DNA from 3 places in the Arthrobacter sp. E44 genome. Region 3 is predicted to be linked to each of the others. Evidence: predicted binding sites of a transcription regulator. Region 3 holds the regulator's gene; each other region holds the start of a gene.
What was found. The regulator LexA, encoded in region 3, represses DNA repair genes until DNA is damaged. The targets are predictions, from matches to a motif close to TCGAACANNTGTTCGA.
Positions count from the first base shown of each region.

Region 1: the regulator LexA is predicted to act here: its motif matches at 5,525-5,540, upstream of ACETK3_RS10715 (shikimate dehydrogenase).
Region 2: the regulator LexA is predicted to act here: its motif matches at 1,857-1,872, upstream of ACETK3_RS18420 (LexA family transcriptional regulator).

Region 1 is NZ_JBHDJA010000010.1:37,828-47,514, forward strand. Features, by position in the region: gene pcaC (4-carboxymuconolactone decarboxylase) at 1-258, shown strand, start outside; gene ACETK3_RS10690 (thiolase family protein) at 336-1,568, shown strand; gene ACETK3_RS10695 (3-oxoacid CoA-transferase subunit A) at 1,568-2,269, shown strand; gene ACETK3_RS10700 (3-oxoacid CoA-transferase subunit B) at 2,271-2,957, shown strand; gene ACETK3_RS10705 (IclR family transcriptional regulator C-terminal domain-containing protein) at 2,969-3,778, shown strand; gene ACETK3_RS10710 (MFS transporter) at 4,139-5,470, opposite strand; gene ACETK3_RS10715 (shikimate dehydrogenase) at 5,615-6,451, shown strand; gene ACETK3_RS10720 (IclR family transcriptional regulator C-terminal domain-containing protein) at 6,562-7,350, shown strand; gene ligK (4-carboxy-4-hydroxy-2-oxoadipate aldolase/oxaloacetate decarboxylase) at 7,355-8,038, opposite strand; gene ACETK3_RS10730 (GntR family transcriptional regulator) at 8,283-8,939, shown strand; gene ACETK3_RS10735 (Re/Si-specific NAD(P)(+) transhydrogenase subunit alpha) at 9,113-9,687, shown strand, end outside.
Region 2 is NZ_JBHDJA010000025.1:52,154-61,840, reverse strand. Features, by position in the region: gene ACETK3_RS18435 (hypothetical protein) at 568-738, shown strand; gene ACETK3_RS18430 (helicase associated domain-containing protein) at 735-1,403, shown strand; gene ACETK3_RS18425 (hypothetical protein) at 1,484-1,627, shown strand; gene ACETK3_RS18420 (LexA family transcriptional regulator) at 1,886-2,317, shown strand; gene ACETK3_RS18415 (aldose 1-epimerase family protein) at 2,927-3,832, opposite strand; gene ACETK3_RS18410 (ROK family transcriptional regulator) at 4,009-5,223, opposite strand; gene mmsB (multiple monosaccharide ABC transporter permease) at 5,257-6,459, opposite strand; gene mmsA (multiple monosaccharide ABC transporter ATP-binding protein) at 6,462-7,991, opposite strand; gene chvE (multiple monosaccharide ABC transporter substrate-binding protein) at 8,087-9,187, opposite strand; gene xylA (xylose isomerase) at 9,497-9,687, shown strand, end outside.
Region 3 is NZ_JBHDJA010000004.1:165,811-175,497, forward strand. Features, by position in the region: gene miaB (tRNA (N6-isopentenyl adenosine(37)-C2)-methylthiotransferase MiaB) at 1-396, shown strand, start outside; gene miaA (tRNA (adenosine(37)-N6)-dimethylallyltransferase MiaA) at 400-1,296, shown strand; gene dapF (diaminopimelate epimerase) at 1,411-2,355, shown strand; gene ACETK3_RS05865 (class I SAM-dependent methyltransferase) at 2,327-2,950, opposite strand; gene hflX (GTPase HflX) at 3,378-4,958, shown strand; gene ACETK3_RS05875 (ATP-dependent DNA helicase) at 4,951-7,011, shown strand; gene lexA (transcriptional repressor LexA) at 7,137-7,874, opposite strand; gene ACETK3_RS05885 (LysM peptidoglycan-binding domain-containing protein) at 8,233-8,583, shown strand; gene ACETK3_RS05890 (histidinol-phosphate transaminase) at 8,695-9,687, shown strand, end outside.

The sequences.
Region 1 (9,687 bases), on a different contig from region 3:
CAGATGCGCTCGGCCGTGACCATCACCGCCATGGTGGCGCACGGGCACTGGGAGGAACTGGCCATGCATATCCGCGCCGCCCTCCACAACGGCCTGAGCCGGGACGAGATCAAGGAAATCCTGCTCCAGACCGCCATCTACTGCGGCGTCCCCTCCGCCAATACTGCCTTCAAGACCGCCCAGCAGGTCTTTCGCGAGATCGACACCACGCATGAAGAACCTGCGGTCCCCGACACCAACCCCACCCCTCCCAACTAGCTCGCAGCAGTTGTCGTTTTGGACCCCCAAAACGACAACAAGTGCCAGTCAGTTGGGCCCAGAGAACCAGAGGAATCATGAACCAGGCTTTTGTGTACGACGCCGTGCGCACCCCGTTCGGCAAGTTCGGCTCCGGCCTTGCCGCCGTGCGTCCGGATGACCTTGCCGCGCATGTGATCAGGGAGTCCGTGAGGCGGGCCCCTTCGCTTGATCCGGAGCGGATTGATGAGGTGGTGTTCGGCAACGCCAACGGCGCCGGTGAGGAGAACCGCAACGTGGCCCGGATGGGCACCCTTCTGGCCGGTCTTCCAGTGTCCATCCCCGGCACTACGGTCAACCGGCTGTGCGGCTCGTCGCTGGACGCGGCGATCATCGCCTCCCGCCAGATCAACGCCGGCGACGCCGACCTGATGCTCGTGGGCGGTGTGGAGTCCATGTCCCGGGCCCCGTGGGTGCTGCCCAAGACCGAGAAGCCGTACCCAGCCGGGGACATGACCCTGGCCTCCACCACGCTGGGCTGGCGCCTGGTGAACAAGGCGATGCCCAAGGAGTGGACCATTTCCCTGGGCGAGGCCACCGAGCGGCTGCGTGAGAAGTACGGCGTGACCCGGCAGGCGCAGGACGAGTTCGCGGCCGACTCGCACAACCGTGCCGCTGCGGCCTGGGACGAGGGGTTCTACGACAACCTGGTGGCCCCGGTCCCGGGCACGGACCTGGTCCGTGATGAGGGCATCCGCCCTGGCTCCACTGCCGAGAAGCTGGCCGCGTTGAAGACGGTGTTCCGCAAGGAGCCCGAGGGCGCCGAGGTTGGCGGGACGGTCACTGCGGGTAACGCATCGCCGCTGTCCGACGGCGCCTCCGCGGCCTGGATCGGCAGTGAGGCTGCCGCTGGGCTGCTGGGGCTGGAGCCGCTGGCCCGGATCGCCGGACGCGGCGCACACGCCAACGATCCCCAGTACTTCGGCTACGCCCCGGTCGAGGCGGCGAACAAGGCCCTGGCTAAGGCGGGCATCGGCTGGGACCAGGTGGGCGCCGTCGAACTTAACGAAGCGTTCGCCGCGCAGTCGCTGGCCTGCATCAACGCCTGGGGCATCGACCCCGCCATCGTGAACCGCCACGGCGGCGCCATCGCCATGGGCCACCCGCTGGGCGCGTCCGGCACCCGGATCCTGGGCACCCTGGCCCGGTCGCTGCAGGCCTCCGGCGAACGTTGGGGCGTGGCCGCGATCTGCATCGGTGTGGGCCAGGGCCTGGCCGTGGTGCTTGAAAACGTGACTGCTTCCGGAAATACCGCTGGAAAGGACCAGTAATGCTGAACTTTGTCGACTCGGTCCAGGCCGCCGTGGCCGAAATCAAGGACGGATCCACCGTGATGATCGGCGGGTTCGGCAACGCCGGCCAGCCGTTCGAACTGATCGATGCGCTGCTCGAATGCGGTGCCACCGACCTGACCGTGGTGAACAACAACGCAGGCCAGGGCGACCAGGGCCTGGCCCTGCTGATCAAGGAGGGCCGGGTGAAGAAGATGATCTGCTCCTTCCCCCGGCAGTCCGATTCCTGGCACTTCGACACCAAGTACAAAGCCGGTGAGATTGAGCTCGAACTGGTGCCCCAGGGCAACCTGGCCGAACGGATCCGCGCCGCCGGAGCCGGGATCGGTGGCTTCTTCACCCCCACCGGCTACGGCACCATGCTCGCCGAGGGCAAGGAAACCCGCTTCCTGGACGGCAAGTGGCAGGTCTTCGAGACCCCCATCCACGCCGACGTCGCCCTCATCAAGGCGTTGAAGGCGGACGGCAAGGGCAACCTCGTCTACCGAAAGACGGCCCGGAACTTCGGTCCGATCATGGCCGCGGCCGCTAAGCACACCATCGCCCAGGTCTCGGAGATCGTCCCCACCGGCGGGCTGGACCCCGAGAACGTGGTGACTCCGGGAATCTACGTCGACACCATCGTCAAAGTTGCCGGCAGCGGCAACCCCGCTGCAAGCACAAACCCGAAGGTGGCCTGAGATGAGCCTGACCGAAACGTCCCTCCAGACCTCGGCGACGCCCCTGGGCCGGGATGACCTGGCCCGGCTCGTGGCCAGGGACATCGCGCCCGGGTCCTTTGTGAACCTCGGCATCGGGCAGCCCACGCTGGTGTCCAACTACCTCACCGAGGAACAGAACATCACCCTCCACACGGAGAACGGCATGCTCGGGATGGGTCCCGAAGCCCAGGGCGATGAGATCGACGAGGACCTCATCAACGCCGGAAAGATCCCCGTCACCGAACTCCCCGGCGCCTCGTACTTCCACCACGCCGACTCCTTCGCGATGATGCGCGGCGGGCACCTGGACATCTGCGTGCTCGGTGCGTTCCAGGTATCGGTCACTGGCGACCTCGCCAACTGGCACACCGGGGCACCGGGTGCCATTCCCGCCGTCGGTGGTGCCATGGACCTGGCCACCGGCGCCAAGGACGTCTTCGTCATGATGACCCTCCTGACCCGCGAAGGCGCCTCCAAGATCGTGGAGTCCTGCACCTACCCCGTCACCGGCGTGGGGTGCGTGACCCGCGTTTACACGGACAAGGCCGTGTTCCTGACGGGGCCCGAGGGCATTACCGTGCGGGAAACCTTCGGCCGCACCCTCGAAGAACTCCAGGAACTGGTGCCCGTCCCGCTCAAGGCCGCCGCCGTCGGAAGCGCCACCTAGGATTGGTAACCATGACCGACGCCGTCCGCACGGACACCCAGCCGCCGCAGGCCAGCGACCAGTATGTCCAGTCGCTGGCGCGGGGCCTGGCCGTGATCCGGGCCTTCGACGCCGACCGCCCCGTCATGACGCTCACGGAGGTGGCGTCCCGCACCGGGCTGACCCGCGCCACCGCCCGCCGGTTCCTGCATACCCTCGTGGAGCTCGGGTACGTGCGGACTGACGGCAAGACGTTCGCGCTGACGGCCAAGGTCCTGCAGTTGGGGTACGCGTACCTCTCCGGCCTGTCCCTGCCGCAGCTGGCCCAGCCGCATCTGGAGGAGCTGTCCCTCAAGCTGGGCGAATCCACCTCCGCTGCGGTGCTGGACGGCACGGACATTGCGTACGTTGCCCGCGTGACCACCCGCCGGATCATGACCATCGGGATCACCGTGGGCACCCGTTTCCCGGCTTATGCCACATCCATGGGCAGGGTACTGCTCGCACACCTGCCCCCTGCGGAGCTCAAGGCTTACCTGGCGGCGGCCGAGGTGAAGCCGTTGACTCCCCGCGCCCTGGGAAGCGTCCCGGAGTTGCTGGGGGTGCTGGAAACCGTGCGGGCGCAGGGGTGGTGCCTGCTGAACCAGGAACTGGAACTGGGGCTGATGTCCGTTGCGGCGCCCGTGTACGACGGAACCAAGGTGGTGGCGGCCGTAAACGTCTCCCTGCAGGCCCAGTCCGTGGAGGCCAAGCCGGACCCGGACGCCTACCTGGCATCGGTCACGCGAGAGATCGTGGCCACCGCCAAACTCATCTCGGCAGACCTCACCGCCAGGGGATAGTCCGCCGCCAGCGGTATGTGACCTTGTCCCGCCGCCCTACCCGGGGGCAGACTCGGATGCATGGTCAGCGAGGACGAGGTCAGGCAGGCTGCCCTTGCCCTGCCGGGCGTGACGGAACGGTCCAGTTGGGGACAGCCGGCGTGGTTTGCCAGAACCCTGGTGGCCCGAATCTGGGAGCCCGGCGTCCTCACCGTCAAGACAGGGGAGCGCCACGCGCTGGCAGGGACCGAGCCGGAGACCTACTTCTGGACTGCGCACCACGAACGCTCACCCCTGCTGGTGCTGGTCCGCATGGAACGCATTGACGCGGCGCTTCTGGCGGAACTGCTCTTCCTGTTTGCTGCGTGGCTGGTAGGGCCCCTACCGCACGTGGTTGCCCAGCTCCCGGAGCGGGGTCTTGGCTGTCTCGCGGGCCCACCAGGCACCCGCCACGGCGAGGACCGAAGAACCTGCCACGATCCAGGCTGCCGGTCCCCAGTTGGCCTTGTCCGCTCCCACCAGGGCGGTGCCCAGCAGCGGGGTGAAACCGGCGCACAGGATTCCGATCTGGAGTCCGATCGCCATGCCCGAGTAGCGGACCTTCACGTTGAACAGCTCCGAGAACCAGGCCGGGTAGATGGCATTGGACATGGCGTAGGTTCCGGCCGTGATCAGCGTGCTGGTCAGGAAGATCATGGGGATGTTCCCGGTGGAGATCACCCAGAAGTAGACGAAGATCATGGCGCCGGAACCGAGCACGCCCCCGATGAAGATGGGACGCCGGCCAAGGCTGTCGGACCATCGTGCCATCAGGGGCTGGCTGCCGATCGCAAGGACGTTGCCGAGGATGCTCACCCAAAGCATGGTGGAGGCCGGGACGCCCACCGAAACCGCGTAGGCGAGGCCAAAGGACTGCATGAACGTGTTGGTGACGGTCTCGAAGGACATCAGCGCCACCTGGAAGAACTGGGCGGGGTGGGTCTGGAACATCTTGGCGAAGGGCAGCTTTACCAGTTCGCCGTGGTCATGCTTTTCCTCGAAAACCTCCGGCTCCTCCAGGGAGCGGCGCACCAGGTAGGCCACGATCAGGACTACGAGGGAGAGCCAGAAGGGGATCCGCCATCCCCAGGCAAGGCGGTCCGCCTCGCTCATGGCGGCAACAGGAAGGAAGGCCAGGGATGCCAGCACGATGCCGGCCGAGATGCCGCTCATGGCGAAGCTGGCGAAGAAACCGCGGCGGCCTTCAGGGGCTTCCTCGGTGGACAATGCCGAGGCGCCGGCCGTCTCGGCGCCGGCGGACAGGCCCTGCATCAGGCGAAGCACCACCAGCAGTGCCGGGGCCCAGTAGCCCGCCACGCTGAAGTCCGGCAGCGCGCCGATCAGGAACGTGGCGCTGCCCATCAGGACCAGGGTGAGAACGAGGGTGTTCTTGCGGCCGATCTTGTCACCCAGGTGGCCGAACACCACTGCGCCGAACGGCCTCGCGACGTAGGCGACACCGAACGTGGCGAAGGACGCGATAAGCGCCACGGTGGGGTCGCCCGCGGGGAAGAAGATCTTCGAGAAGACGAGGGAGGCGGCAGTGGCATAGATGAAGAAGTCGTAGTACTCCAGCGCGCCGCCGAGGAAGGCTGCCAACGCTGCCTTCTTTGCGCGCTTGAGACGGCGCTGCGCCTCGGGCGTCGCCTGGGCTCCTGTTGCGATGTTGGTCATTGTGGGGTTCCTTCCACGCTGAAGGTGGGAATCTTTTTCTAGTCTGTACGCATAGCGAACAAGTGTGCGAAATGCGCCTAAAAAGAGGATACTAGCCGGTGACGCCAATCACAACGCCAATCTCTGCGAAAGGTGGAGCCACGTATGGAACCGCGCGCTCACGCTTCCCGCCTGGTCCTGATCGGGTCAGCTGCTTCCCAGGCCATGTCCCCCGCGCTTTGGAATCCCGTCCTGGCCCGGCTGGGCAACGGCTGGAGGTATGAGGCATGGGATGTGCCACCGGATGGCGACCTGGCGCAGGTCCGCAGAGAGCTCTTGGACCCGGACCTGGTGGCGGCGAACGTGACCATGCCGCATAAGCACTGGGCGGCGGAATCCGCTGATGTTGCCGACGGGTCCGTGAGGCTGAGCGGTGCCTGCAACCTGCTGGTGCGGGCAGGCGAAAGGTTGGAGGCCCACAACACCGACATCACCGCTGCCCGCGAACTGCTGGGGACCGCCTACCAGCGCCACGCCCTCCTGCTCGGGGCCGGGGGAGCCGCCCGCGCAGCCCTCATTTCCATCCGGGAAAACGTGGGGACCGTGTCCATCACGGACCGCGATCCCCGCGCTTCCGCCGAACTGCTGGAACTTGCGTGCCAACTGGGCCTCGACGCGCACGCCATCACATGGGAGCAAGCCCGTGATGCCGCCGCTGATGCCTCCCTGATCGTCAACGCCACGCCCATCGGAAAGAGCACCTCCGATCCGGCGGCCTGGGGTGGTGCTGCCCTGGCACCCGACGCTGTCCTGTACGACTTCGTATACGCCCGCCACACCACCGCCAGCGTGGCCTGCGCAGAGGCCATGGGCATTCGGTGCATCGATGGATGGGACCACCTTCGGGAGCAGGCGGTGGCCATGGTGCCCCTCCTGGGACTGGACGAGGAAACAGGCGTGTTGTTGCAGGAAACCCTCGTCCGTCTTCGGGCTACGCACTAGGGCGACTTGGCCAGGCTTGCTCCCCGCCGGCGCCCGATATGATCGAACAGGTGTGAAAAGCCCGGCAATTCCGTGCCGTGCGCACGGTTGGTTCGGAAGGGAACAGGATAGTGGAGGAGCAGTCGGGCTACTTCGTTAAGTCGGTTGAGAAGGCTTTTGACGTCCTGCTTGCCTTTACCCCGGACCAGCCCCGGCTCACCGTCTCGCAGGTTGCAGCCCGGACGGACATGACCCGGGCTTCGGCCCGGCGCTTCCTGCTCACCCTCGCTGACCTTGGCTACCTCCGGGCTGTCGGGCCGGCCTTCGAGTTGACCGCGCGGTCCCTGGACGTGGGCAGGTCCTATCTTGCCGCGCTGACCTTGCCCAAGGTGGCCGAGCCGCACCTGAGGGACTTGGCGGCGGAGCTTAACGAGACAACGTCCCTGTGCATCCTCGACGGCGGCGACGTGGTCTATGTGGCCTGCGTTCCTTCTCCCCGCCTGCTGAGCGTTTCCATCACGGTGGGTACCCGCTTCCCGGCCTGGGCCACCTCCATGGGCCGCGTCCTCCTGGCCGGGCTGCCTGCGCCGCAGCTGGAGGAATACCTCCACTCGGTCCGGCTGCAACGCTTCACTGACCGCTCCATCGGCAGTGTGGAGGACCTGCGTGCCGAAGTGGAAGCGGCCAGGGCCAGGGGCTGGTGCATGGTTTCACAGGAGCTGGAGGAAGGCCTCCGGGGCGTGGCCGTCCCGGTCCGGCGTGGACATGAGGTTGTGGCCGCGGCCAACGTTTCGCTGCAAACGCACCGGGCGGCGGCGCAGGACATTGAAGCGGCCGTCCTGCCACAGCTGATGGAAGCCGCGCGCCGTATAGCGCTTGACTACGGCGGTCCCGCCGTTCGTGCCGTTCAATCCACGTAGCGCCTCAATCCACGTAGCGCAGTCCCGCGGCTTCGAGCGGCCCCCGCATGCTGTAAATGTCCAGTCCAAGTTCCCCGCTGGCAAAGCGCTCACGCTTGGCTTTTTCGTTGTCTTCCCGGGCCCGTGCTGCTGCCGCCACGTCGGCTGCCCTGGCGGCGGGCACCACCACCACCCCATCGACGTCGGCAATCACCACGTCGCCAGGCGTGACCAGGGCGTTGGCGCAGACTACCGGGACATTGACGGAGCCCAGGGTGGCCTTGACGGTGCCCTTGGAATTGATCGCGCGGCTGAAGACGGGAAAGTCCATGGCCTGGAGGGCGGCGACGTCCCGGCAGCCGCCGTCGATGACCAGCCCCGCTGCGCCCTGTGCCCGGAGTGATGTGGCCAGCAGCTCGCCGAAAAAGCCGTCTTCGCATTCCGTGGTGCAGCCGGCAACCACCACGTCTCCGGGCCGGACCTGCTCGGCGGCCACATGCAGCATCCAGTTGTCCCCGGGCTGCAGCAGGACGGTGATGGCAGTGCCGCACATTGCCGCGCCCGGGTACGCCGGCCGGATGTAGGGGCGCATCAGGCCCAGCCGGCCCATGGCCTCATGGACGGTGCTGACGCCGAAGGCGGACAAGGCCTTGACGCTCTCTTCAGCCGCGCGGGTGATGTTGGTGTGGACAATACCGAGTTCCTGCATGGTGGTTCCCTTCCCAGGCGGGGTCAGCGTCCTTGAGTAGGGGCGTCAAGGCCTGGATAGACGCTCCTGGCCGGGCCCGGGACGACGCCAAATTGACGAACAAACCGCTCAAGCAAATTTTGTCAGCGATATAGCTAACAATCAACGGTGGGTATTTGGCACCTGCCCGCGGGAGCTGGAGTACGCTGAGTTCGGAAATTGTCAGCAAAATTGGCAACCGAAAGGGACAGGGAGAAGGTTGGCTGTGGACACCGTGAATAGAGCGGGCCGGACCCTTACCGCCGTTGAGCTTGCAGAGCTGCTGCGCACCGCTATTGTCAGCGGAGAGCTGGTGCCTAACCAGCGCCTCGTCGAAGGGGACCTGGCCGCCGAGTACGGGGCGAGCCGGGGAAACATCCGGGTTGCCCTCTCGGAGCTGAGCGTCGAAGGCCTCGTGGAGCGCGTCCAAAACCGGGGAGCGCGGGTGCGTGCGGTCTCGGTAGAGGAAGCGGTGGAGATCACCGAGGTGAGGGCCGCCCTGGAGGGCCTCTGTGCCCGTAAGGCTGCCGAACGGGCCACCGATGAGGACATCGCTGAGCTGCAGGACCTGGCCGCCCGTATGAAGGACGCCGTGGACCGGGGAGACCGTGAGTCCTACTCCGAAGGCAACCAGGCGATGCACGAAAAGATCATCGCCATGAGCGCGCAGCAGACGGCCGCAGCAACCATCCAGCGGCTCCGGGGACAGGCGGTCCGGTTCCAGTTCCGCCTTGCCCGCCAGCCTGGCCGCCCGGCAGTTTCCCTGCCGCAGCACCTGGCCATCATTGATGCCGTCTGTGCCCATGATCCGGACGCGGCGGCAGAAGCCATGCGGCTCCATCTCGAAAGCGTGGCGGACGCCATCCGCGCCAGCAACAAGTAACGGCAGTCCTTCAGCCAGGCAACCGCCCGGGCATGGCGGTGGCGGGCTGACAGGCTAATTGTTACCACTTACCCTCCAGCCCCCACTCCCGCCGCAGCGCAGGGCGTTCTAGACTCATGCCAACTGCGTGCAGCAGAGAGGCTGCACTGCTCGTCAGGAAGAGGAGTTGGCGGGTGAGACTGGGGATTCCGCGGGAACGCCGGGAGGGCGAGCGGCGTGTGGCCGCCACCCCGGATACCGTCAGGCAACTGGCTGGGATGGGGCTTGAGGTCCTGGTTGAAGCGGGGGCCGGGGACGGTGCCGGGCACGCAGACCCCGCCTACCAAAACGCCGGGGCCGCCATCGTTCCCCAACTGGACTTGGCCGCCCTCGACATCCTGGCCCACGTCCGTCCCCTTGACCCGAACGCCGCTGCGCATCTCAAAAAGGGAGCCGTCACGGTGGGGCTCGCCTCGCCGTCGTCCGAGCTGCCGGTAGTGCAGGCGCTCGCGGACAGCGGCGTCACCTCCTTCGCCCTGGAACTGGTGCCGCGTATTTCCCGGGCCCAGTCCATGGACGCGCTGACGTCGCAGGCGCTGGTGGCCGGGTACCGCTGCGTCCTTGAGGCCGCCATCAGGCTGCCCCGGTTCTTCCCGCTGTACATGACCGCCGCCGGAACCATCCCGCCCGCCCGCGTCCTGGTGCTCGGCGCCGGCGTGGCCGGGCTGCAGGCCATCGGCACCGCCAAGCGCCTGGGCGCCCGCGTCTT
Region 2 (9,687 bases), on a different contig from region 3:
CCAAGCAGACCGCCTGGCGTGTCGAGCCGGATACACCGTTAATTCCACAGTCCCTCACGGTCTTTTTACTTACTGCGCTCATGTGGTGTTGCTCCTTCTTGCCGAGAAGTTGGGTGGGTGGGGCGACCAATGGTGACCGGCCAGCTCCCCTCTCCCCCCGTTGTTTTTGGCTGCTGGCGAAGCTTGCGGAGCTGTGCACGTGCAGGCCCGTCTACCCGCAGGGCAAGACCCGGGAAATCTTCGAAAGGAAATAAGCGACGAAGGAGCGCCGGAGAAGACTTTCCCGGGCCGCAGGCCCCGGAGGAACGAAGGGGCTAGAGGGGCCGGAACGGGCACGTACAATCCGAAGGACAGCAGCCAAAAACGTCGTAGACACACAGGTTCAGGGGGTCCGGAGCTCTGCGACGGTGCGCCCTGGACCCAACAGCCGGCCGCGCCAGCGGACGCCCAACAACTGGTTGAAGCGCAGCGCAAACCAGGGCGAGCCCCGCGAGCATGCACTGCTTCTTGAGCAGGGGTGTTGAGGTCGGGCGTAGGCTACGGCCTAGACAATTTTTGGGGGAATCAATGAACGTCGGTCCAAGCTTCGGAGTCCTGGCCGTGCTCTACATCGTCGTGATGGCCGTCCTGGTCGGCCTGGCGATCTATGTCCTGGTCCTGGTCATCACGTTTCTCCGGCTGCGGATCGCTGAGTTGAACCGGGCCGCGCCGCCGAAGGGATCCTCGGGGCAACCATGACGGAGTCCCGGCGCGTGGCGCCCGATCCCGGGTTTGTCCTGCAGTACCGGCAGGGTGCGCCGACATCGACGATCGCCGCCGCGGCCGGCGTCGCGGAAACCACCGTCCGGTACCACCTGCAGATCGCTGCGAAGGCAGACCCGGGCATCCGGGACGAACACAAAGCCGCGCTGGCCCCTGCCCCGCGGAAATCCGGGGCGGGCCTGCGGAACCTCGCCGACGTGCTGGCCTTCCATGAGGCGCATGGCCGCTTGCCGGTCAGCCACGGGAAGACGGCCCGGGAGCGCGCCCTGGCCGCGTGGCTGGCAAACCGCCGCAGGCAGGCGGCCGAGGGAACACTCTCCCCCACCTACCGGGCTGCCCTGGCGGTGATTCCCGGATGGGCCAGGCCTTCGAACCGCAAGGCCGAGGACAAGAAACGGTGGCACCAGCGGCTGGAGGAGCTCCATCGGATCAGGGCCGCCGGCGGTGACTGGCCCCGGCACCAAAAAACGGACGACCAGGTAGAACGGACCCTGGGCGTGTGGCTGCACGGGCAACGGATCGACTACCGCGCCGGAAGGTTGGACCCGGCCAAAGAGCAGAAGCTGAACATCCTCCTCCCCGGCTGGCGGGAAGGCCGGGGCCACCGCGGCGGCCGCCGAGGGACCCACTCTCGGCCGTAAGTCTCCGGAAGGCACGGCAACAGCGCCAGGCTGCGTGTCCAAAGGGTCACCGGCGGTCAAATCCGCCTAGGGTCAAGATCATGGAGCGGGATAGGTCTGGAGAGCTGGAAGGGCAAACATCGGTCAACGACCTGCTCGACGAACCCATCGGAGCCGAACCCCTCCAGATGGCCCTGCCCATCCTCGTACAGATCCGCCCCGGCGAATTCCGCCGCCTTTCCTGACACCACCCACAGCCGCTGACCACATCAGCAGGCAATCCCTTCGACGGTGAGACCGGGCACCCGGGTATCCAGCCGCCCATGTCCGGTGCGGCGGGTTGTGCACACTGGCGGGCAGGTGGAGCCCTCCGCACAGCTCAAAGCTGTCCCCACTGTGTACAACCCGCCGCGGCTTGCGCCTCCCGAAAACATCTCATGCACGAATGTCCGACCCCCGGAGTACACTGAATACTCGAACATATATTCGAAAAAAGGTGTGTTGTGGGCGTGATTGTCGGTCCCCGCGTGATAGATGCGGGCGTGTCCTTGTTGTCGGTGCTGGTCTCCCCGGTGCCGGTAGCGGCGGGCTTCCCGTCGCCGGCGCAGGACTATTTCGATGGCCGGATCGACCTGAACGCGCACTTGATCAAGGACGTCACCAGCACCTATGTGGTGCGGGTGTCCGGGGAATCGATGGAAGGCGCGGGCATCAGCGACGGGGATGAACTGATCGTGAACCGGGCGCTGGAACCGCATGACGGGTCCGTGGTCGTGGCCGTGCTGGACGGGGAACTGACAATCAAGCGGCTGAGGATCACCCCGACCGGGGTGGTGCTGCAGGCGGAAAACCCGGCGTATCCGGACATCGTGGTGCCGGCCCTGTCGGACCTGACCATCTGGGGTACCGCTATCCGCTGCCTGCACCACGTTTAGGGCCCGTGATGTCTAAGCCGGCCCTGATGCGGCACATGCCCGAGATGGGGCTTGAGGACCAATGCTCGGGAAAGTCACGCTAAGCCGGTGGGGGCCAGGTAGCCGGGGTTCTGGCCGGAGCTGCTGTTACGCCGGGCCGGGGGAGCCGCCGGCGGCTCGCCGTCCGATGCTTGTTTTGTTGAGGTGGCCGTAGATTGTGGAGCGCGGTACCTGGAGCAGGTCGGCGGCTGGACCCTACCTGACCTTCATCCACCGCGCCTCTTTGACTGGTCAGGAGTTCGCCGAGTTTCGCTGCTTCTTGACGGGGGAACCACACGGAGAACGGTCGGTCATCGCTTGTCCTCTCCAAGGTGTTTGTCCTCTCCAAGGTCACGGGCACGCCATTACCCGCGCCGTCAGCTACGAGATAGTCTGCCAGCGCCGGTTCGAGGTCCAATCCCATCAGGATGATCCCGTCACCGCCCGTGCTGTCCCATCGCTCCCCGGCATCCAGGGCTAAACGTGGGTATTCAGGGTATGGGTTGCTTGCGGCCACGCCCCCGAATACACCATAGAGAACGGGCGGGTGCTTCGGCGCTTCGAATACCGCTTGCCATGTGTATGGGACCGTCAGCGGCTCACGGCGGAGATTGACCAGCTTGCTTCATGCGACTCCCCCGGGTCGAGCCGGATCAGATCAACGCCGCTGTTAAAGGCATTCGGTGGGCATGACATTGGTTCAACAGCCAGGCCGATCCGGCTAGGGCCGTCAGGCCTGTCGGCCGTGTGCACCTGTAGCCATGGCCAGTGGCTGTCCCACGAAAGTTCGACTCCGGAACCGGAGGGATCGAACAGTTGCACCCGGGCGCGATCGTCCTCATCCCGGGAGATCCCGGTATAGGCATGGTCGAGCTGGATGTCCCCTAGCTCCCGCTCGCACCGAAAATCATTCGGTGTTCCGTCCACCGGGACTACCTCTCCCGGAACCATCCGCTCGCTGCCCACCAGCATGACCTCGGCGGCGGGGATGCGCACAGACCACTCATCAAGGGGCGCCTCTCCTGCCACGAGGTAGGGGTGAGGGCAAACTCCGTAGGGGGCCGTGCCGGTACCCCGGTTCGTTGAGCGCACGGTACCGTGAAGTCCTTCTTCATCAACCCTGTATCGGACTTCGATATAGAGGTTGAAGGGGTAGGCATCACTGCGGCTCACCTCGCAGCCCATTGACACGGAATCCTCCGTCACCTCAAGGGTTTTCCAATTCCTATTGAAAACCAGGCCGTGCAGGGCGGCGCCGTTGGCGAGATCATTTAGCGGCAGGTGCAGCTGGCGTCCCTCAGCGGTGTACTTTCCGTCGACAACCCTGTTGGGCCAGGGGGCACAGATTACTCCACGAAAGTCGGGGATCTCACCGTTCTCACCGAACGGCACGACGAGGTTCCTCCCCCGATGCCGCAGCTGCCGGAGAGCTCCTCCCCGGGTCGTGACGAGGGCCTCGTACTGGCCCCAGCGGATTTCGAAGTCCGTATCGGACACATCTCTCCCAAGGACAAATTAGTAGTGAAAAAGTGCCAGTGTTTCAGGCATGCCCTGCCCGTTACCCGCGCGGTCATGCGTCGGTATCACTGTCATTGAGTTCTCGCCGCCTGTTCGTGGCAGGATGCTCGACCGGTAACGGTTGACTTGGTGGCCCGGGTTTCTCGAGGGAAGGTTTAGGCCGTCCCGGCGGGGTCAGCGAGGAGCTGGGCAAATGCCAGCTCGGCGGCGCCAACCAATAGCAATTCGGACCCGAGGACCGCCCTTTTGATTTTGACGTCCGCTCCGAGTCCCCCGATCGTCTCCTCGGCCACGGCCGAGATAAGGCGCTCGGGGTCCAAGGAGAAGATAGATCCCAGAAACCCGCCGAGCACGATCATTTCGGGGTTGAAAATGTTGACAAAATTCGTCAGCGCCACCGCAAGGAGGTCGATCTGCCGTTCAACTTCCTCTTGTAGCTCCCGGGACGGACGCTCGGCAATGGCCCGCTCCAGCTCGTCCTGGTCCGCCCGGACACGGCCGAGGGGGGCGAGCAGCCGTTCGAGGCGGACTTCGGCATCCAAACACCCGGACCTTCCGCAATGGCACTTTTCCCCGTTGGTTCGCACCAGAGTGTGTCCGAGTTCGCCGGCAAAACCTGCAGAACCCCGCAAAGGCCTGCCTCCGGAAATGACGCCACCGCCGATGCCGCTGGCACTTCCGTTCAGATACACCACGTCCGAGACCCCCACGGCGGCCCCGTAAATACTTTCGGCGAGCGAACCCAGAGTTGCATCATTCCCGGCACGCACCGGACGGCCCAGGGCTTGCTCAAGGGAGGCCGCCAGGGGCTCATCGGCCCACTGGAGGTGCGGTGCCAGGAGTATCTGCCCGTCGGAGGATCTGACGAGTCCAGGAACGGCAAGCCCAACCCCTGTAATCCGGTCGATGGCCTCCAGGTCGGACTGCATTCCTTCTACAATCGCCCGGCTGATGTTCACTGTTTCCGTCACGGAAGGCTGTGTGGCGGCCTCATACCGGATCCTGCGATGCACGTGACCGCCGAGGCCGACAAGCCCGACGGTCACGGCATCTACATCTGGATTAATGGCTAAGGCCGCGACCTTTTCGTTGGGATGAACGAGGGGGCTTGGCCGTCCTGCGCGCCCGATGGCAGGCGGTTCTGTTTCGTAGGCAAGTCCGAGGTCGCCGAGCTCGCCGACAAGGGCGCTTATAGTTGACCGGTTCAACCCCGTCTGCTTCGTCAGGTGGGCACGCGATAGCGGTCCTTCCCTGTGGAGCAGGCCCAGAATCAACGACAGGTTGTTGCGTCTGATTGTGTCCGTGCTCTGGAGTGCCTTCGTGGTGGGTCTTTGCGCGCCCTGGAGCGGGGTCAGGTGTGGAACGGTCACTCTTTGCCTCTCGAAATTAGTTGTAGTCTCTGCTCATCGTCCTCCGGAACGGCGCTTGTTGAAAATATCGAAAGCGACGGCGAGGAGAAGCACGAGGCCCTTGATGGCCATTTGCCAGGCAGCATCGACGGAGAGAATCGACAGGCCCATATTAAGCACGCCCATGACGAGGCCTCCGATGACCGCCCCGATGATCGTGCCTATTCCGCCCTGGACTGCAGCACCACCGATGAATACGGCTGCGATGGCGTCCAGCTCATAGTTCTGCCCGGCAGAGGCGACAGCGCCGCCCGCTCTGGCCGTGCTGACAACACCCGCCAGGCCTGAGAGTACTCCGATGTTGACGAAGATGAGGAAGTTGACCCATTTTGTCTTGACGCCTGACATCTCAGCGGCAAAGAGGTTGCCGCCCATTGCGTAGATGTGGCGGCCGAACACTGTGCGGTTCAGGACGAACGTGTACACCAGGATGAGGGCCGCCAGGATGATCAGGATGATCGGCGTGCCGTTGTAGCCGGCGAGCAGCCAGGCCAGTGCCATGATGCCGATGACGGCGCCTGCGGCCTTGATGTTGAATGACGTGACGGGCTCTCTGGGCAGGTCAAGTCGTTTGAGCGTCTTCCGGGTACGGATAAGTTGGAGCACGAGGGCCGCAGAGGCGACAATCCCGATCAGGAGCGTGAGGCTGTCCTTCTTTGCGACCTCGCCAAAGATTGGAGGCAGCCAGCCTGCGCCGATGGCGGTGAACGGCGCGGGCAGTCCGTTGATGGTTCCCCCGGTCAGCAGGACAAGGGTCAGCCCGCGGAACAGCAGCATTCCCGCGAGGGTGACGATGAATGCCGGTATCTCCACGAAGGCTATCCAGAACCCCTGCCACGCGCCGATCGCTGCCCCCATAAGCAAGCCGAGAATCACCGCGGCCCACCAGGGTAATCCCCAGTTGTTCATCGCAATGGCGGTCACCGCCCCGACCATTGCCACCACGGAGCCAACTGATAGATCGATGTGTCCGGCGACGATGACGATTACCATTCCGATGGCAAGGATCAGAACGTAAGCGTTTTGTTGGATGAGGTTGTTCACGTTGCCCGGCATGAGGAGCCGGCCGTTGGTGAGGAACTGGAACAAGGCGACGATGATGACCAGCGCCGCCAGGAGTCCGTACTGGCGTAGGTTGATCGCGGCTTTTCGGGGGGAGGCCTTGGGCGTGGGCTTGAGGGTGGTGTCGGTACTCATGGTTAGTCCTTTCCAGCAGTCATGTAGTGCATCAGCACTTCCTGGTCCGCTGCTTCGCGTGGAACTTCGCCGGTGATGCGGCCTTCCGAGATCGCGTATATCCGGTCCGAAAGTCCCAAGAGTTCCGGGAGTTCTGAGGAGATGACGATGACAGCTTTTCCTTGTGCTGCGAGTTCGTTGATGATGCCGTAGATTTCGTATTTCGCCCCGACGTCGATGCCCCGGGTGGGCTCATCGAGAATGAGGATGTCGGGCCCGGAGAAGATCCATTTGCTGAGGACAACTTTTTGCTGGTTCCCGCCGGACAGTTTCCCGGTGATGGCCTCGACACCGGGGGCCTTGATATTCATCCGTTCCCGGTATGACTCGGCGACCTGGTATTCCCGGTGGCGGTCGATGACCCCCCACCGTGCCAGTTTGGACAAGGCGGCAGCTGAGACGTTCACGGTTATGTTTCCGATCAGGTTCAGGCCGTACCTTTTCCGGTCCTCTGTGGCGTAGGCGAGGCCGTTCGCTATTGCCGCTTCCACGGTGCGGACGTCTATGGGCTTCCCGTGCTTGAAAACCGTCCCGGAGATGTTTCTTCCGTACAGCCGCCCGAAGATACTCATCGCCAGCTCCGTGCGGCCGGCCCCCATCAGCCCGGCGAATCCGACGATTTCTCCTGCCCGAACATAAAAGGACGCGTCGTCCACGACACGTCGGGTGTGATCGACAGGGTGGTAAACGGTCCAGTTTTCGACCCGGAAGATCTCTTCGCTGATTTCGGGCTTCCTCGGCGGGAACATACTGGTCAGTTCCCGGCCTACCATGGACCGGATGATGCGGCCTTCGGTGCCATCGGGGCCGTGCATGTCGATCGTTTCGATCGACTTTCCGTCCCGGATGATGGTGACCCGGTCAGCGATGCTGCGTATTTCTTTGAGCTTGTGGGAAATGATGATGCTGGTTACTCCCTGTTGGCGAAGGTGTTCAAGGAGGTTGAGCAGGTGCTCGGAGTCTTCGTCATTCAGGGCCGCGGTCGGTTCGTCGAGGATGAGCAGCTTCACTCTCTTGGACAGCGCTTTGGCGATCTCCACCAGCTGCTGTTTCCCGACCCCAAGTTGGAGGACCGGGGTGGCGGGGCTTTCCCTAAGCCCTACGCGGGCAAGGAGAGCGGCCGCTTCCAGGTTCGTTCTGTTCCAGTCCACAATGCCGTTTCGCGCGCATTCATTGCCCAGGAAGATGTTCTCAGCGATGGACAGGTAGGGGCTGAGCGCAAGTTCCTGATGGATAATCACGATTCCCCGGGCCTCGCTGTCATTGATCGACCTGAAGGCGGCCTCTTCCGCTTCGAACTCAATGACGCCGCCGTAGGTTCCGTGTCCGTAGACCCCGGACAGGACCTTCATCAGCGTTGACTTGCCTGCGCCGTTTTCTCCACAGATGGCATGGACTTCACCGCGGGCCACCTCGAGCGAAACCCCGTCCAGCGCCTTTACTCCATTGAAATCTTTGGTGATGTCCAGCATCCTCAGGATGGGCACATTCATGGCTTCTCCCTTTCGTTGTGGTCTCAATATTCCGGAGACCCGGGTGGCCCTGACCTAGAGACGACGGTCAGGGCCACCCGGGCATGGGTTTTCGGTCAGAGACCCACGTCGGAAGACTTCAGGAAGCCTGAGTCGACGAGCTTTGCCTTGACGGTGTCCTTGGTAACCACTTCGGGGACCAGCAGGTAGGAGGGAACGACTTTCTTTCCGTTGTCGTAGGTCTTCGTGTCATTCACCTCGGGCTTCTGCCCGTCGGCAATCGACTTCACCATTTTGAAGACCTGCTCACCCAGTGCGCGGGTGTCCTTCCATACGGTCATCGACTGCTCGCCTGCAAGCATTGCCTTGACGTTGGCCTTGTCTGCGTCCTGGCCGGTGATGATCGGGTAGTTCGCGCCGGGGGCGTAGCCTGCCGATTTCAGGGATGCCTCGATGCCAATGGCAAGGCTGTCGTTCGGGGACAGAACGACGTCCACTTTCTTGCCTCCGCCGTAGAAGGAAGACAGGCGGTTGTCCATTTCCGCCTGGGCCTTGTCGCTGGCCCACCCCTGAATGCCGATGGACGCCCATTCGGCAGCGGATTTCGGCGCCTTGCCCGACGGAACTGTCAGCTGGCCCTTCTGGATGTAGGGAGAAAGTACATCCCAAGCGCCGGCAAAGAAGAACTTCGCGTTGTTGTCATCAGGACTGCCGGCAAACGCTTCAAGGTTGAAGGGCCCCTTGCCGTCCTTGAGTTTCAAGGTGTCCACGATGTACTGGCCCTGCAGCTGGCCCACTTTGTAGTTGTCAAACGTTGCATAGTAGTCAACGTCCTCGGTGCCGTTGATCAGACGGTCATAGGCGATGACGGTCGCGTCCTGCTTCTTGGCCTGAGCGAGGACAGGGGCCAGGGCAGCGCCGTCGATGGCAGCAACGACCAATATCTTTGACCCGCCAGCCACCTGATTCTGGATTTGGCTGATCTGCTGGTCGGTCTTGTTGTCCGCGTACTGGAGATCGACGGTGCAGCCCGCGGCCGCGAGCTTGGACCGCAGGCCCTCACCGTCGTTGATCCACCGCTCGAGACTCCGGGTAGGCATGGAGATTCCCACGTTGCATCCGGCTGTCTGGGGGGCTGCACTGCCACCGCACGCGGCTAGCGAAAGACTCAGGACCGCTACCGTACCGACGGCGGCCAAGGATTTGGATAGTGACATGTTGTTGTTTCTTTCTTCTCTGAACAGGACAACAAATTGAATTGTTGGGTCGCCGCGCACGTCGCCCATCGTAAGCGGAGGAAGCTGGCCGGCCGATGCTCAGGGTTCATGACGAAACCCTGCTTTTAGAATGTTGCTAGACACAACTTACTTTCTAACCATTAGTGATGCAAGTCTCCTTGCGTGAAAAAGTGCCGCACTTCCACTGCTGCACATTGCCCACATCGTGGTGTCCCGTCGGCAAAAGACCTCTTGACAACGTCTATACGTGCACATAAGTTGTCATCAACAACTAACCCTTGGAGACACATGACAACGACGCCTACGCCTCAGGACCGCTTCACTTTCGGACTTTGGACAGTGGGGTGGACCGGGGCAGATCCTTTTGGCCAAGCCACCCGAGCAGCTCTGGACCCTGTGGAAGCCGTTCACAAGTTCAGTGAACTTGGCGCCTACGGCATCACTTTCCATGACAACGACCTGATTCCCTTTGATGCCAG
Region 3 (9,687 bases):
ACCGCCCTGCAGGACCGCATCGCCGCAGAGGAGAACCGGAAACAGCTGGGCCGGAGGCTCGAGGTCATGGTCACGGCGCAGTCCGGCCGCAAGTCGGAGGAGACCCACAGATTGTCCGGCCGCTCCCAGGACCAGCGGCTGGTGCATTTCTCGGTTCCCGAGGGTGCACCCGCTCCCCGACCGGGAGACCTGGTCACCGTTACCATCACCGAGGCCGCGGCGTTCCACCTGGTGGCCGATCCCACGCTCGAGGACTACAGCCTGCGCCGGTCCCGGGCAGGGGATGCCTGGGACAGGTCGCAGGCAGACTCCTGCGGAGCGCCGGCTCCCGGTTCCCCGCAGGGACGGAAGGGCGTCTCCCTCGGTATGCCCTCGCTGCCGCTGCGCACCCGCTGACAGGTGGCTGCCCCGCCCGTTATCGCCGTCGTCGGTCCCACCGGCTCCGGCAAGTCCGACCTTGCTGTCAGCCTTGCCCTGGAACTGGATGGCGAGGTCATTAACGCCGACGCCATGCAGTTCTACCGCGGCATGGACATCGGCACGGCAAAGATCACGGCGGATGAACGCAAAGGCGTTCCGCACCATCTCCTGGATATCCTGGACGTGACCCAGGAGGCCAGCGTCTCCGACTTCCAGCAGCAGGCCCGGGCGGCCATCGCGGACGTCCACGCCCGCGGCAAGCGCGCGATCCTGGCCGGCGGCTCCGGGCTGTACGTCCGCGCCGCCCTGGACGTCCTGGAGTTCCCGGGCACAGACCCAGCTGTGCGCGCCCGCCTGGAAGCGGAGCATACCCAGGTCGGAACGCAGGAGCTCCTGGCCCGGCTGAAGAGCGCGGATCCGGTCTCCGCCGACAGGGTCTCGGATGCCCGGCGGATCATCCGTGCGCTGGAGGTCCACGAGCTCACCGGGCGCCCTTTCAGTTCCTTCATGCCCCGCCGGGAGTACTACCAGCCGGCCGTCCAGGTGGGCCTTGGCGTAGACCGGGAGGTACTTCGTGAGCGCCTGGCAGAACGGGTGCACCGAATGGTGGACGCCGGCCTGCTCGAGGAGGTTCGGCGGCTCGACGCTTTGGGCCTGCGCCAGGGCAAGACCGCTTCCCGTGCACTGGGCTATTCGCAGTTTTTGCGGGTCATTGATGGCACCTCCGCCGTCGAGGATGCCGCGGAGGAAACCATCGTGGCCACCCGCCAGTTCGCCCGGCGGCAATTGACTTGGTTCCGCGCCGATCCCCGGATCACGTGGCTGGACTGGCAGGATCCGGAGCTCGTGGGCAAGGCTGCGGAGCTGAGCCGCTAGAAAAGGCGGGGCGAGCCTTGCCCTGACGGTACCTCCCGGCTGCTGCCGTTTAAGCACTGTGCTTTTAGGACCGTGGTTTCAGCACCAGACGTGTGCGCCGCTACGCTTGGGACCATGAATGCAACCCCCGCAGAAACCTTCGGACCCGCCCTGCGCACACTGAGCGGGCTCCGCTTCTCCAAGGGGCATGGCACCGGTAATGACTTCGTCCTGGTCGCCGATCCCGACGGGACGCACGCCATCGGCGCGGACCAGGCCGCCGCGCTCTGCGACCGCCACCGCGGCATTGGGGCGGATGGGCTGATCAGGGCCGTGCCGTCCCGGTTCCTGCCCGAAGGCCGTGAACTGCTAACCGATTCCCCGAACGCGGAATGGTTCATGGACTACCGCAACGCGGACGGTTCGTTGTCCGAAATGTGCGGTAACGGGGTCCGGGTGTTCGTCCACTTCCTGCGCACCGAGGGCCTGATCGACCTGCCCGACGGCGGATCGCTCACCATTGGCACGCGCGGCGGCGTGAAGACGGTGGTCCGCACCGGGGACGGGTACGCAGTGGACATGGGGCCGTGGGAGTTCATTTTCCCCGGGGAGGCCACTGCCAAGGCCATGGATTCGCTGGTCACCGCCGACGGGCTGGAAGTTGCGCGGCCCGCGTTGTCCGTGAGCATGGGGAATCCGCACACGGTGGTTGCCCTCGCGGAACTTTCCGAACTGGCCGGCACCAGGCTCTTCACCGCGCCGAAGGTGGACCCCGTACCGCCGAACGGGACCAACGTGGAGTTCGTGGTTCCCGCGGAGCCGCTGGTCCATGAGGGAGTAGGTTCGGTTACCATGCGGGTGCATGAGCGCGGGGTGGGGGAGACCCAGTCCTGCGGGACGGGCGCCTGTGCTGCGGCCGTCGCCATCCGGCATTGGGCCGGGGCTGAAGCTCCCGATGCTTGGCGCGTCCACGTTCCCGGAGGTGTGGTGGGCGTGAAGTTCTTTGCCGGCCCCGGCGGCCACGAGCATGTGGAACTCAGCGGCCCCGCCGTTATTGTGGCGAGCGGGACACTTTCGTAACCTTGAGGATCCGGAAGGACTTGGACGTTGACTCCCGCGTCACGGTGAAAGAATCGTCCAGCTCCGCCGCCAACCAGCGCTGGAGCGAATCCGAACCCAGATTCTTCTGCACCACCAGCCATGCCGTCCCGCCGTCAGCCAGGCGGGGCAGCCAGAGCTTGAGCAGGGCGTGCAGCTCGTCCTTGCCAATCCTGATCGGCGGATTGGACCAGATGGTGTCGAAGCGGACGCTGGGGTCCACCTCCTGCGGCGTGCTGGCGACGACGTTGGCCAGTCCCAGCGCGGCGGCATTTTCGTTGGTCAGGGCGATGCAGCGTTCGTTGACGTCCACCGCGTAGACCTTGGACTGGGGAGCCAGCAGGGCCATGGTCAGTGCAACGGGACCCCAACCGCAGCCGATGTCCAGGAGGTTGCCCTGGGGGTTCGGATCAGGAACCTCGGCCAGGAGCACGGCAGTGCCCTTGTCGACCCCATCCGGACTGAAGATGCCTGTGGACGTGTGGAGCCTGCGCGGCTTCCCGGCCAGCTCAACCGTGAGCGGCTTGCGGGTGAAGGGGCCGGCGGGGGACGTGCTGAAATAGTGTGCTGACTCCATAACTCGCCAGAGTAGTTCCCCTGGCAGCGTAAAGGGAAACTGTGCTGCGGCCCCTCTGCTACGCTTGAACGCATGTTCCTGATCTTCGAGTAGCCGGCACGGGCCATGCCCGTCCCGACGCCTGTCCTCCAGCGACAGTCCGTTCCGCAGCGACGCAGGCTCCACGCCTTCCGCTTGCGCGCCGGCCAGACCACTGGGTCTGCCCGGCCGCCGGACGATACCGAACGTCAGCATCCCGCGCACGTCCCGCCACTCTCCGGCCTTTTCCGCCCTGCCGCCGTTTCAGCGCGGCATTCCCAGCCCGGCATCGCAGCCGGTGCAGACCACCAGGAGAACCATGACCGCAGGCCGTCAGCCCAGCGCGAATACTTTCCAACTTCCGCCCAATCAGCACTATTCTGGAATTGCCGAATCTTCAAAGGAGACCATGACCAGCCAGCCCAATACCGGTTCCGATCCAGCCGCCCAGGACATGAGTCCGCAGGAGATCCAGGCTGTCATCGACCGGATCCTCGCCAAGGACGTACCGGCCAAAAATGTCAGCACGCCCCGCGGTGAGGGCAGCGGAGATGGAAAAGCGGTGCTCGGCAGGGCACAGGCCATTTCCCGCCTGGACGAAGAGCATTCAACCTACGACGGCGACCAGCAGGACCTTGAGGAGCGGCGCGCCCTGCGCCGGCGCGCAGGGCTGTCCACCGAGCTTGAGGACGTCACCGAGGTTGAGTACCGCCAGCTGCGCCTGGAGCGCGTGGTCCTGGCCGGGCTCTGGTCCGAGGGCACCCTTGCCGACGCCGAAAACTCCCTGCGCGAGCTGGCCGCCCTTGCCGAGACTGCGGGCTCGGAGGTCCTCGACGGGCTGGTCCAGCGCCGCGACAAGCCGGACCCCGGAACCTTCCTGGGCTCGGGCAAGGCGCAGGAGCTGAAGGACATTGTGATATCCACAGGCGCGGATACCGTGGTGGTGGACGCCGAACTGGCACCTTCGCAGCGGCGCGCCCTGGAGGACATCGTCAAGGTCAAGGTCATCGACCGGACCGCCCTGATCCTGGATATCTTCGCCCAGCATGCCAAGAGCCGCGAGGGCAAGGCGCAGGTGGAGCTCGCACAGCTGGAATACCTGCTTCCCCGCCTGCGTGGCTGGGGCGAGTCGATGTCCCGCCAGGCCGGTGGCCAGGTGGGTGGCGCCGCCGCCGGCATGGGCTCCCGTGGCCCCGGTGAAACCAAGATCGAACTGGACCGGCGACGCATCCGTACCCGCATGGCCAAGCTGCGGCGCGAAATCGCCGCGATGAAGCCCGCGCGGGAGACCAAGCGGGCCAACCGCCGTCGTAATGAAGTGCCCTCCGTTGCCATCGCCGGGTACACCAACGCCGGCAAGTCGTCCCTGCTCAACCGGCTCACCGACGCCGGCGTCCTCGTGGAGAACGCCCTGTTCGCCACCCTGGATCCCACCGTGCGCAAGGCGGAAACCGCCGATGGCCTGGGCTACACCTTGGCGGATACCGTGGGATTCGTCCGTTCGCTGCCAACCCAGCTGGTGGAGGCCTTCCGCTCCACGCTCGAGGAAGTGGCGGACGCCGACCTGATCCTGCACGTGGTGGACGCCTCGCACCCTGACCCGGAAGGCCAGATTGCTGCCGTCCGGAAGGTCTTCAGCGAAGTTGACGCCCGGAAGGTGCCGGAGATCATCGTGCTGAACAAGGCTGACGCCGCCGACCCCTTCGTAGTGGAGCGGCTGAGGCAGCGCGAACCGCGCCATGTGGTGGTCTCAGCCCGCACGGGCGAGGGGATCCCGGAACTGCTGAAGGTCATCAGCGAATCCATTCCCCGGCCTTCGGTCAAGATGGAATTGCTCATCCCGTACGAGCGCGGCGACCTGATCAGCAAGCTTCACGAGTCCGACGCCGAGATCCTCAGCCTGGACCACGTGGAGGCCGGCACCAGGGCTGCCGTCATGGTCCGGGAGGGCCTGGCGTCCGAACTGGAACCCTTCACCGTCAATGGGTGACCCCGCGGCGGACGAAGCCGCGCAGACGGCCGGTGAGCAGTTCGTCATCGAACTGCTTGACCGGGCCGTCGCAGGCATGGGCGGTCAAAGCCGCACCGGACAGCATCAAATGGCCCTGCAGGTGGCCCGCGCCATCGAAACCGGCAACCACCTGCTGGTCCAGGCCGGCACCGGCACCGGTAAGTCGCTTGCCTACCTGGTGCCGCTGATCGCCCATGCCCTGGAAAGCAACAAGCCTGCTTTGGTCTCCACAGCCACGCTTGCCCTGCAAACCCAGATCGTCGGCAGGGACCTGCCCCGTCTGCTGAAGAACATCACCCCGGCACTGGAACGGCCCGTCAAGGTTGCCTTGGTCAAGGGCCGCTCCAACTACGTCTGCCGCCACAAGCTCGAAGGCGGTTTCCCCTCCGAAGAGCCCTCCGAAGGCCAGCTTTTCTCGCTTGGCGAGGACACCAGCGTGCCGCACTTCGCAGCGTCCGTGGGCGGCCCCTCCTCCCAGCTTGGCAAGGAAGTGGTCCGTCTCCGGGAGTGGGCGGAGAAAACGGCCACGGGTGACCGGGATGAACTGCTCCCGGGCGTGACCGACCGCGCCTGGCGGCAGGTCTCCGTGACGTCCATGGAGTGCCTGGGTGCCCAGAAGTGCCCGATGGCTGCCGAGTGCTTCAGCGAGCTCGCCCGGCAGGACGCTGCCGAAGCGGACGTGGTGGTGACCAACCACGCCATGCTCGCCGTCAGCGCATTCGAAGGACTTGCCGTCCTGCCCGAGTACGACGTCGTGGTGGTGGACGAAGCGCACGAACTCCAGGACCGGGTCACCGGAGCAGTGTCCGGCCAGCTGTCCGTCGCGATGGTCCACGCCGCCGCTGCCGGTGCCCGGAAACACACCGCCATCACCGTTGATGCCCTCAATGCCGCAGCGGCCAACCTTGAGCTGGCCCTCGCCGGCGCACCCAGCGGCCTGCTTCCCAACGGCCTGAACGATGAACAGCTGGACTGCGTGGACCAGCTCCGTGAGGCCTGCCGGGCTGCACTGTCCGATTCCAAAGGGGACAGCAACACCACTGCCGACGGCGGCCGGCAGCTGGCCAGGTCCCGCCTCATGCTCATCCTGGAACTGTGCGAGCGTCTGGTCGCCGCCAGGGAAAACCGGGAAGTCGTGTGGTTCTCCCGCGCCAGCACCTTTGACCCCGGCCAGGGCTACTCGCCGCCGGACGAGACTGCGCCGGTGCTGATCAACATCGCCCCATTGTCCGTCGCCGGGCGGCTGCGGGAAGGGCTCTTTGCCGACCACACCGTCGTGCTGACTTCCGCCACCCTGGCCATCGGTTCCGCTTTTGAACCTGCTGCAGGAGGACTGGGCCTTCTTGGCGACGGCGCCCCCAGCTGGACCGGCGTGGACGTCGGCTCGCCCTTCGACTACCCCAAGCAGGGCATCCTCTATGTGGCCGGGCACCTGCCCAAGCCCGGCCGCGGGGTGTCTCCGGAGGCTCTGGAGGAACTGGAAGCCCTGATTAAGGCGTCCGGCGGGGGAGCCCTTTGCCTGTTTTCCTCACGCCGGGCTGCCGAGGAGGCCGCAGACGCCCTGCGGCCCAAACTGGACGTGACCGTCCTGTGCCAAGGGGAGTCGACCATGACCGCCCTGGTCAAACAGTTCGCCGATGAGCCGGACACCTGCCTTTTCGGAACCATGTCCCTGTGGCAGGGAGTCGACGTGCCGGGCGGCTCCTGCCGGCTGGTGGTGATTGACCGTATTCCGTTCCCGCGGCCGGACGATCCACTGATGACGGCGCGTTCCCGGGCCGTGGCACAGGCCGGCGGCAACGGCTTCATGTCCGTATCAGCCACCCACGCGGCCATCCGCCTGGCCCAGGGCGCCGGGCGGTTGATCAGGTCAACCGGGGATAAGGGCGTTGTGGCCGTGCTGGACTCCCGGTTGGCAACCGAGCGCTACGCCGGGTTCCTGCGGGCTGCCCTGCCGCCGTTTTGGGCCACCACGGACCGCAGCAAGGCGCTGGCAGCCCTCACCAGGCTGGGGGCGGACGCAGTCCGGTAGCCTCCTGACGACGCACCGCGGAGCTCCAGGGGCACAGCGCGCCCCTGGAGTGCCTCCGCCGGGCCCAGGACGGCCCGGACGGATTCCTGCAGCGCGGGCCGGTGCTTGTGACGGGAGGGAGCGCGCTAGAGCGAACGCAGGACCGAGACGACTTTGCCCATGATGGTGGCATGGTCGCCCAGGATGGGTTCGTACTGCGTGTTCTGGGGGAGCAGCCAGGTATGGCCGTCGCGCTGGCGGAAGGTCTTGACGGTCGCTTCGTCGTCGAGCAGCGCAGCAACGATGTCCCCGTTGGCTGCGTCAGCCTGGCGCCGGACCACCACCCAGTCACCGTCACAAATGGCGGCGTCCACCATGGAGTCGCCGGCCACCCGCAGCATGAAGAGTTCGCCCTGGCCCACCAACTGGCGGGGGAGCGGCATGACATCCTCAACAAGCTGCTCCGCGAGGATGGGACCGCCTGCAGCGATCCGGCCCACCAGGGGAACCATTGCGGTATCGAGCGCGGTGGGCAGCTCGGTCACTGAGGCGCCTCCGCCGGCGGGTTGCGTCGCAGGGGAGTCGCCTGCGGCCTTGCGGGTACCCCCGTCCAGCGTGAGGGGCATCAGCACTTCCATGGCGCGGGGCCGCTTGGGATCGCGACGCAGGTAACCGAGTTTTTCCAGCTGGGAGAGCTGGTGGGTCACGCTGGACAGGCTTGCCAGTCCGACGGTGTCGCCGATCTCGCGCATGGAGGGCGGGTACCCGTTCTCATTGACGGAGCGCTGTATGGTTTCGAGGATTTTCTTTTGCCGGGGCGTCAAGCCTTTGGCGGTCCTCTTGGTTTGCGGGGCGGTCCTGCCCCCGGCGGCTGCTGCTGCCATATTCGCCAATGCCTTTCGCTTGCCGCCGGATCTTCCGCCCCGGTGCTGGCTTGCACGCACCGCCGGAAGGACTCCCACTGTCATTGTCAGACCCTGCTGTTCAACTTCAGGGGTGGTTGTTCTTTGGTTTCAAAGCTAGGCCAGCCACATTGCTTTTTCAAACATTTGTTCTAGCGAGTCTCGACATTGTTCGTTGATAGGTGCTAAAACTTAACAAGCAAAGTTCGAACATGTGTTCTAACCAGCGCACGCCCTATTCGAAAACGTGGCCGGAGGAAGTTCCGGACCGTCGTCTGATGGTCGGGGCGGCCTCGGGGGAACACCCGGGCAGCACGGCAGGTCCAGGAGGGCTCAGTTCATGTCAGCTTCATATCGTCACCACGTTTCACCGTCGTCCGCGCCCCTGCGGCTTACCCGGCGGGGGCGGATCGTCCTGATCGGCGTTCCGCTGGTACTCGTCGCTGTTTTCCTGCTGTCGCTGTCGGGGTTCTTCAACTCGCCCGCCAAGGCCTCAGACTCCGCCGCGGATTTGGCGGTGACACCGACTGTCACGGTTACCGTGCAGCCGGGCCAGTCACTGTGGACCATCGCCGGAGCTGTTGATCCGAACCGGGACGCCCGGGACGTGGTGGCAGACATCGTCCAGCTCAACAACCTCAGCGCCGGCTCAGTCCTGCCCGGGCAGCAACTGTTTGTCCCAACACACTGAAGCCCGCTGTCCACTCCAGGCATGGCGCCGGAGAAGCGGGATGTGGCACGCTGAGGGCGAACAGGAACCGTCACATTTTCCGGTCGTTGCTGCGGCAACTAAACTGTTCAGGTGAACGACCAGCTAGAGCGTCTGAACCGGCTTCCCCTCCGCAGCAACCTTCGCGGGCTCACCCCTTATGGGGCGCCCCAACTGGACGTCCCCATTCTCCTGAACGTCAATGAGAACACCCATGGCGTCCCCGCCGATGTGCGCGCCGCCATTTCCGCCGCAGTCACGGAGGCTGCCGCAGGCCTGAACCGCTACCCTGACCGGGAGTTCACTGCACTCCGGAAAGCCTTGGCGGAGTACCTCGGGCATGGGCTTGACGAAAACAACGTATGGGCAGCCAATGGCTCCAATGAGGTCCTGCAGCAGATCCTCCAGGCTTTCGGAGGCCCGGGCCGCACCGCCCTGGGCTTTCCACCCACGTACTCCATGTACCCCCTGCTGGCCAGCGGGACCGACACGCAGTACATCACCGGGGAGCGCTCCGAGGGCTACGACCTGAGCGCAGAGTCGGCCGCACGGCAGGTCAAGGAACTGCAGCCGAACATCGTGTTCCTCTGCTCGCCCAACAATCCCACGGGAACCGGGCTCGGTCTGGATGTCGTGGAGGCTGTCTACGAGGCCGGGGAGGACAGCCAGGCGATCGTGATCGTGGACGAGGCTTACCACGAGTTCGCGCACGACGGAACCCCCAGCGCGCTGACCCTGCTTCCCGGCCGGGAGCGGCTGATCGTGTCCCGCACCATGAGCAAGGCATTTGCCCTGGCCGGCGCCCGGCTTGGTTACATGGCCGCCGCGCCGGAGGTCACCGACGCCCTGCGGTTGGTGCGCCTTCCGTACCACCTCTCGGCCATCACCCAGGCCACTGCGCTTGCCGCCCTCGAACACCGCGAGGCCCTTATGGCGGACGTCCAGGACATCAAGGCCCAGCGGGACCGGATCGTGGCGGAACTGACACGGATGGGCCTGACGCCCGCGGCCTCCGACTCCAATTACGTGTTCTTCGGCGGCCTGGAAAACCCCCACCAGGTCTGGCAGGAACTGCTGGACGCCGGT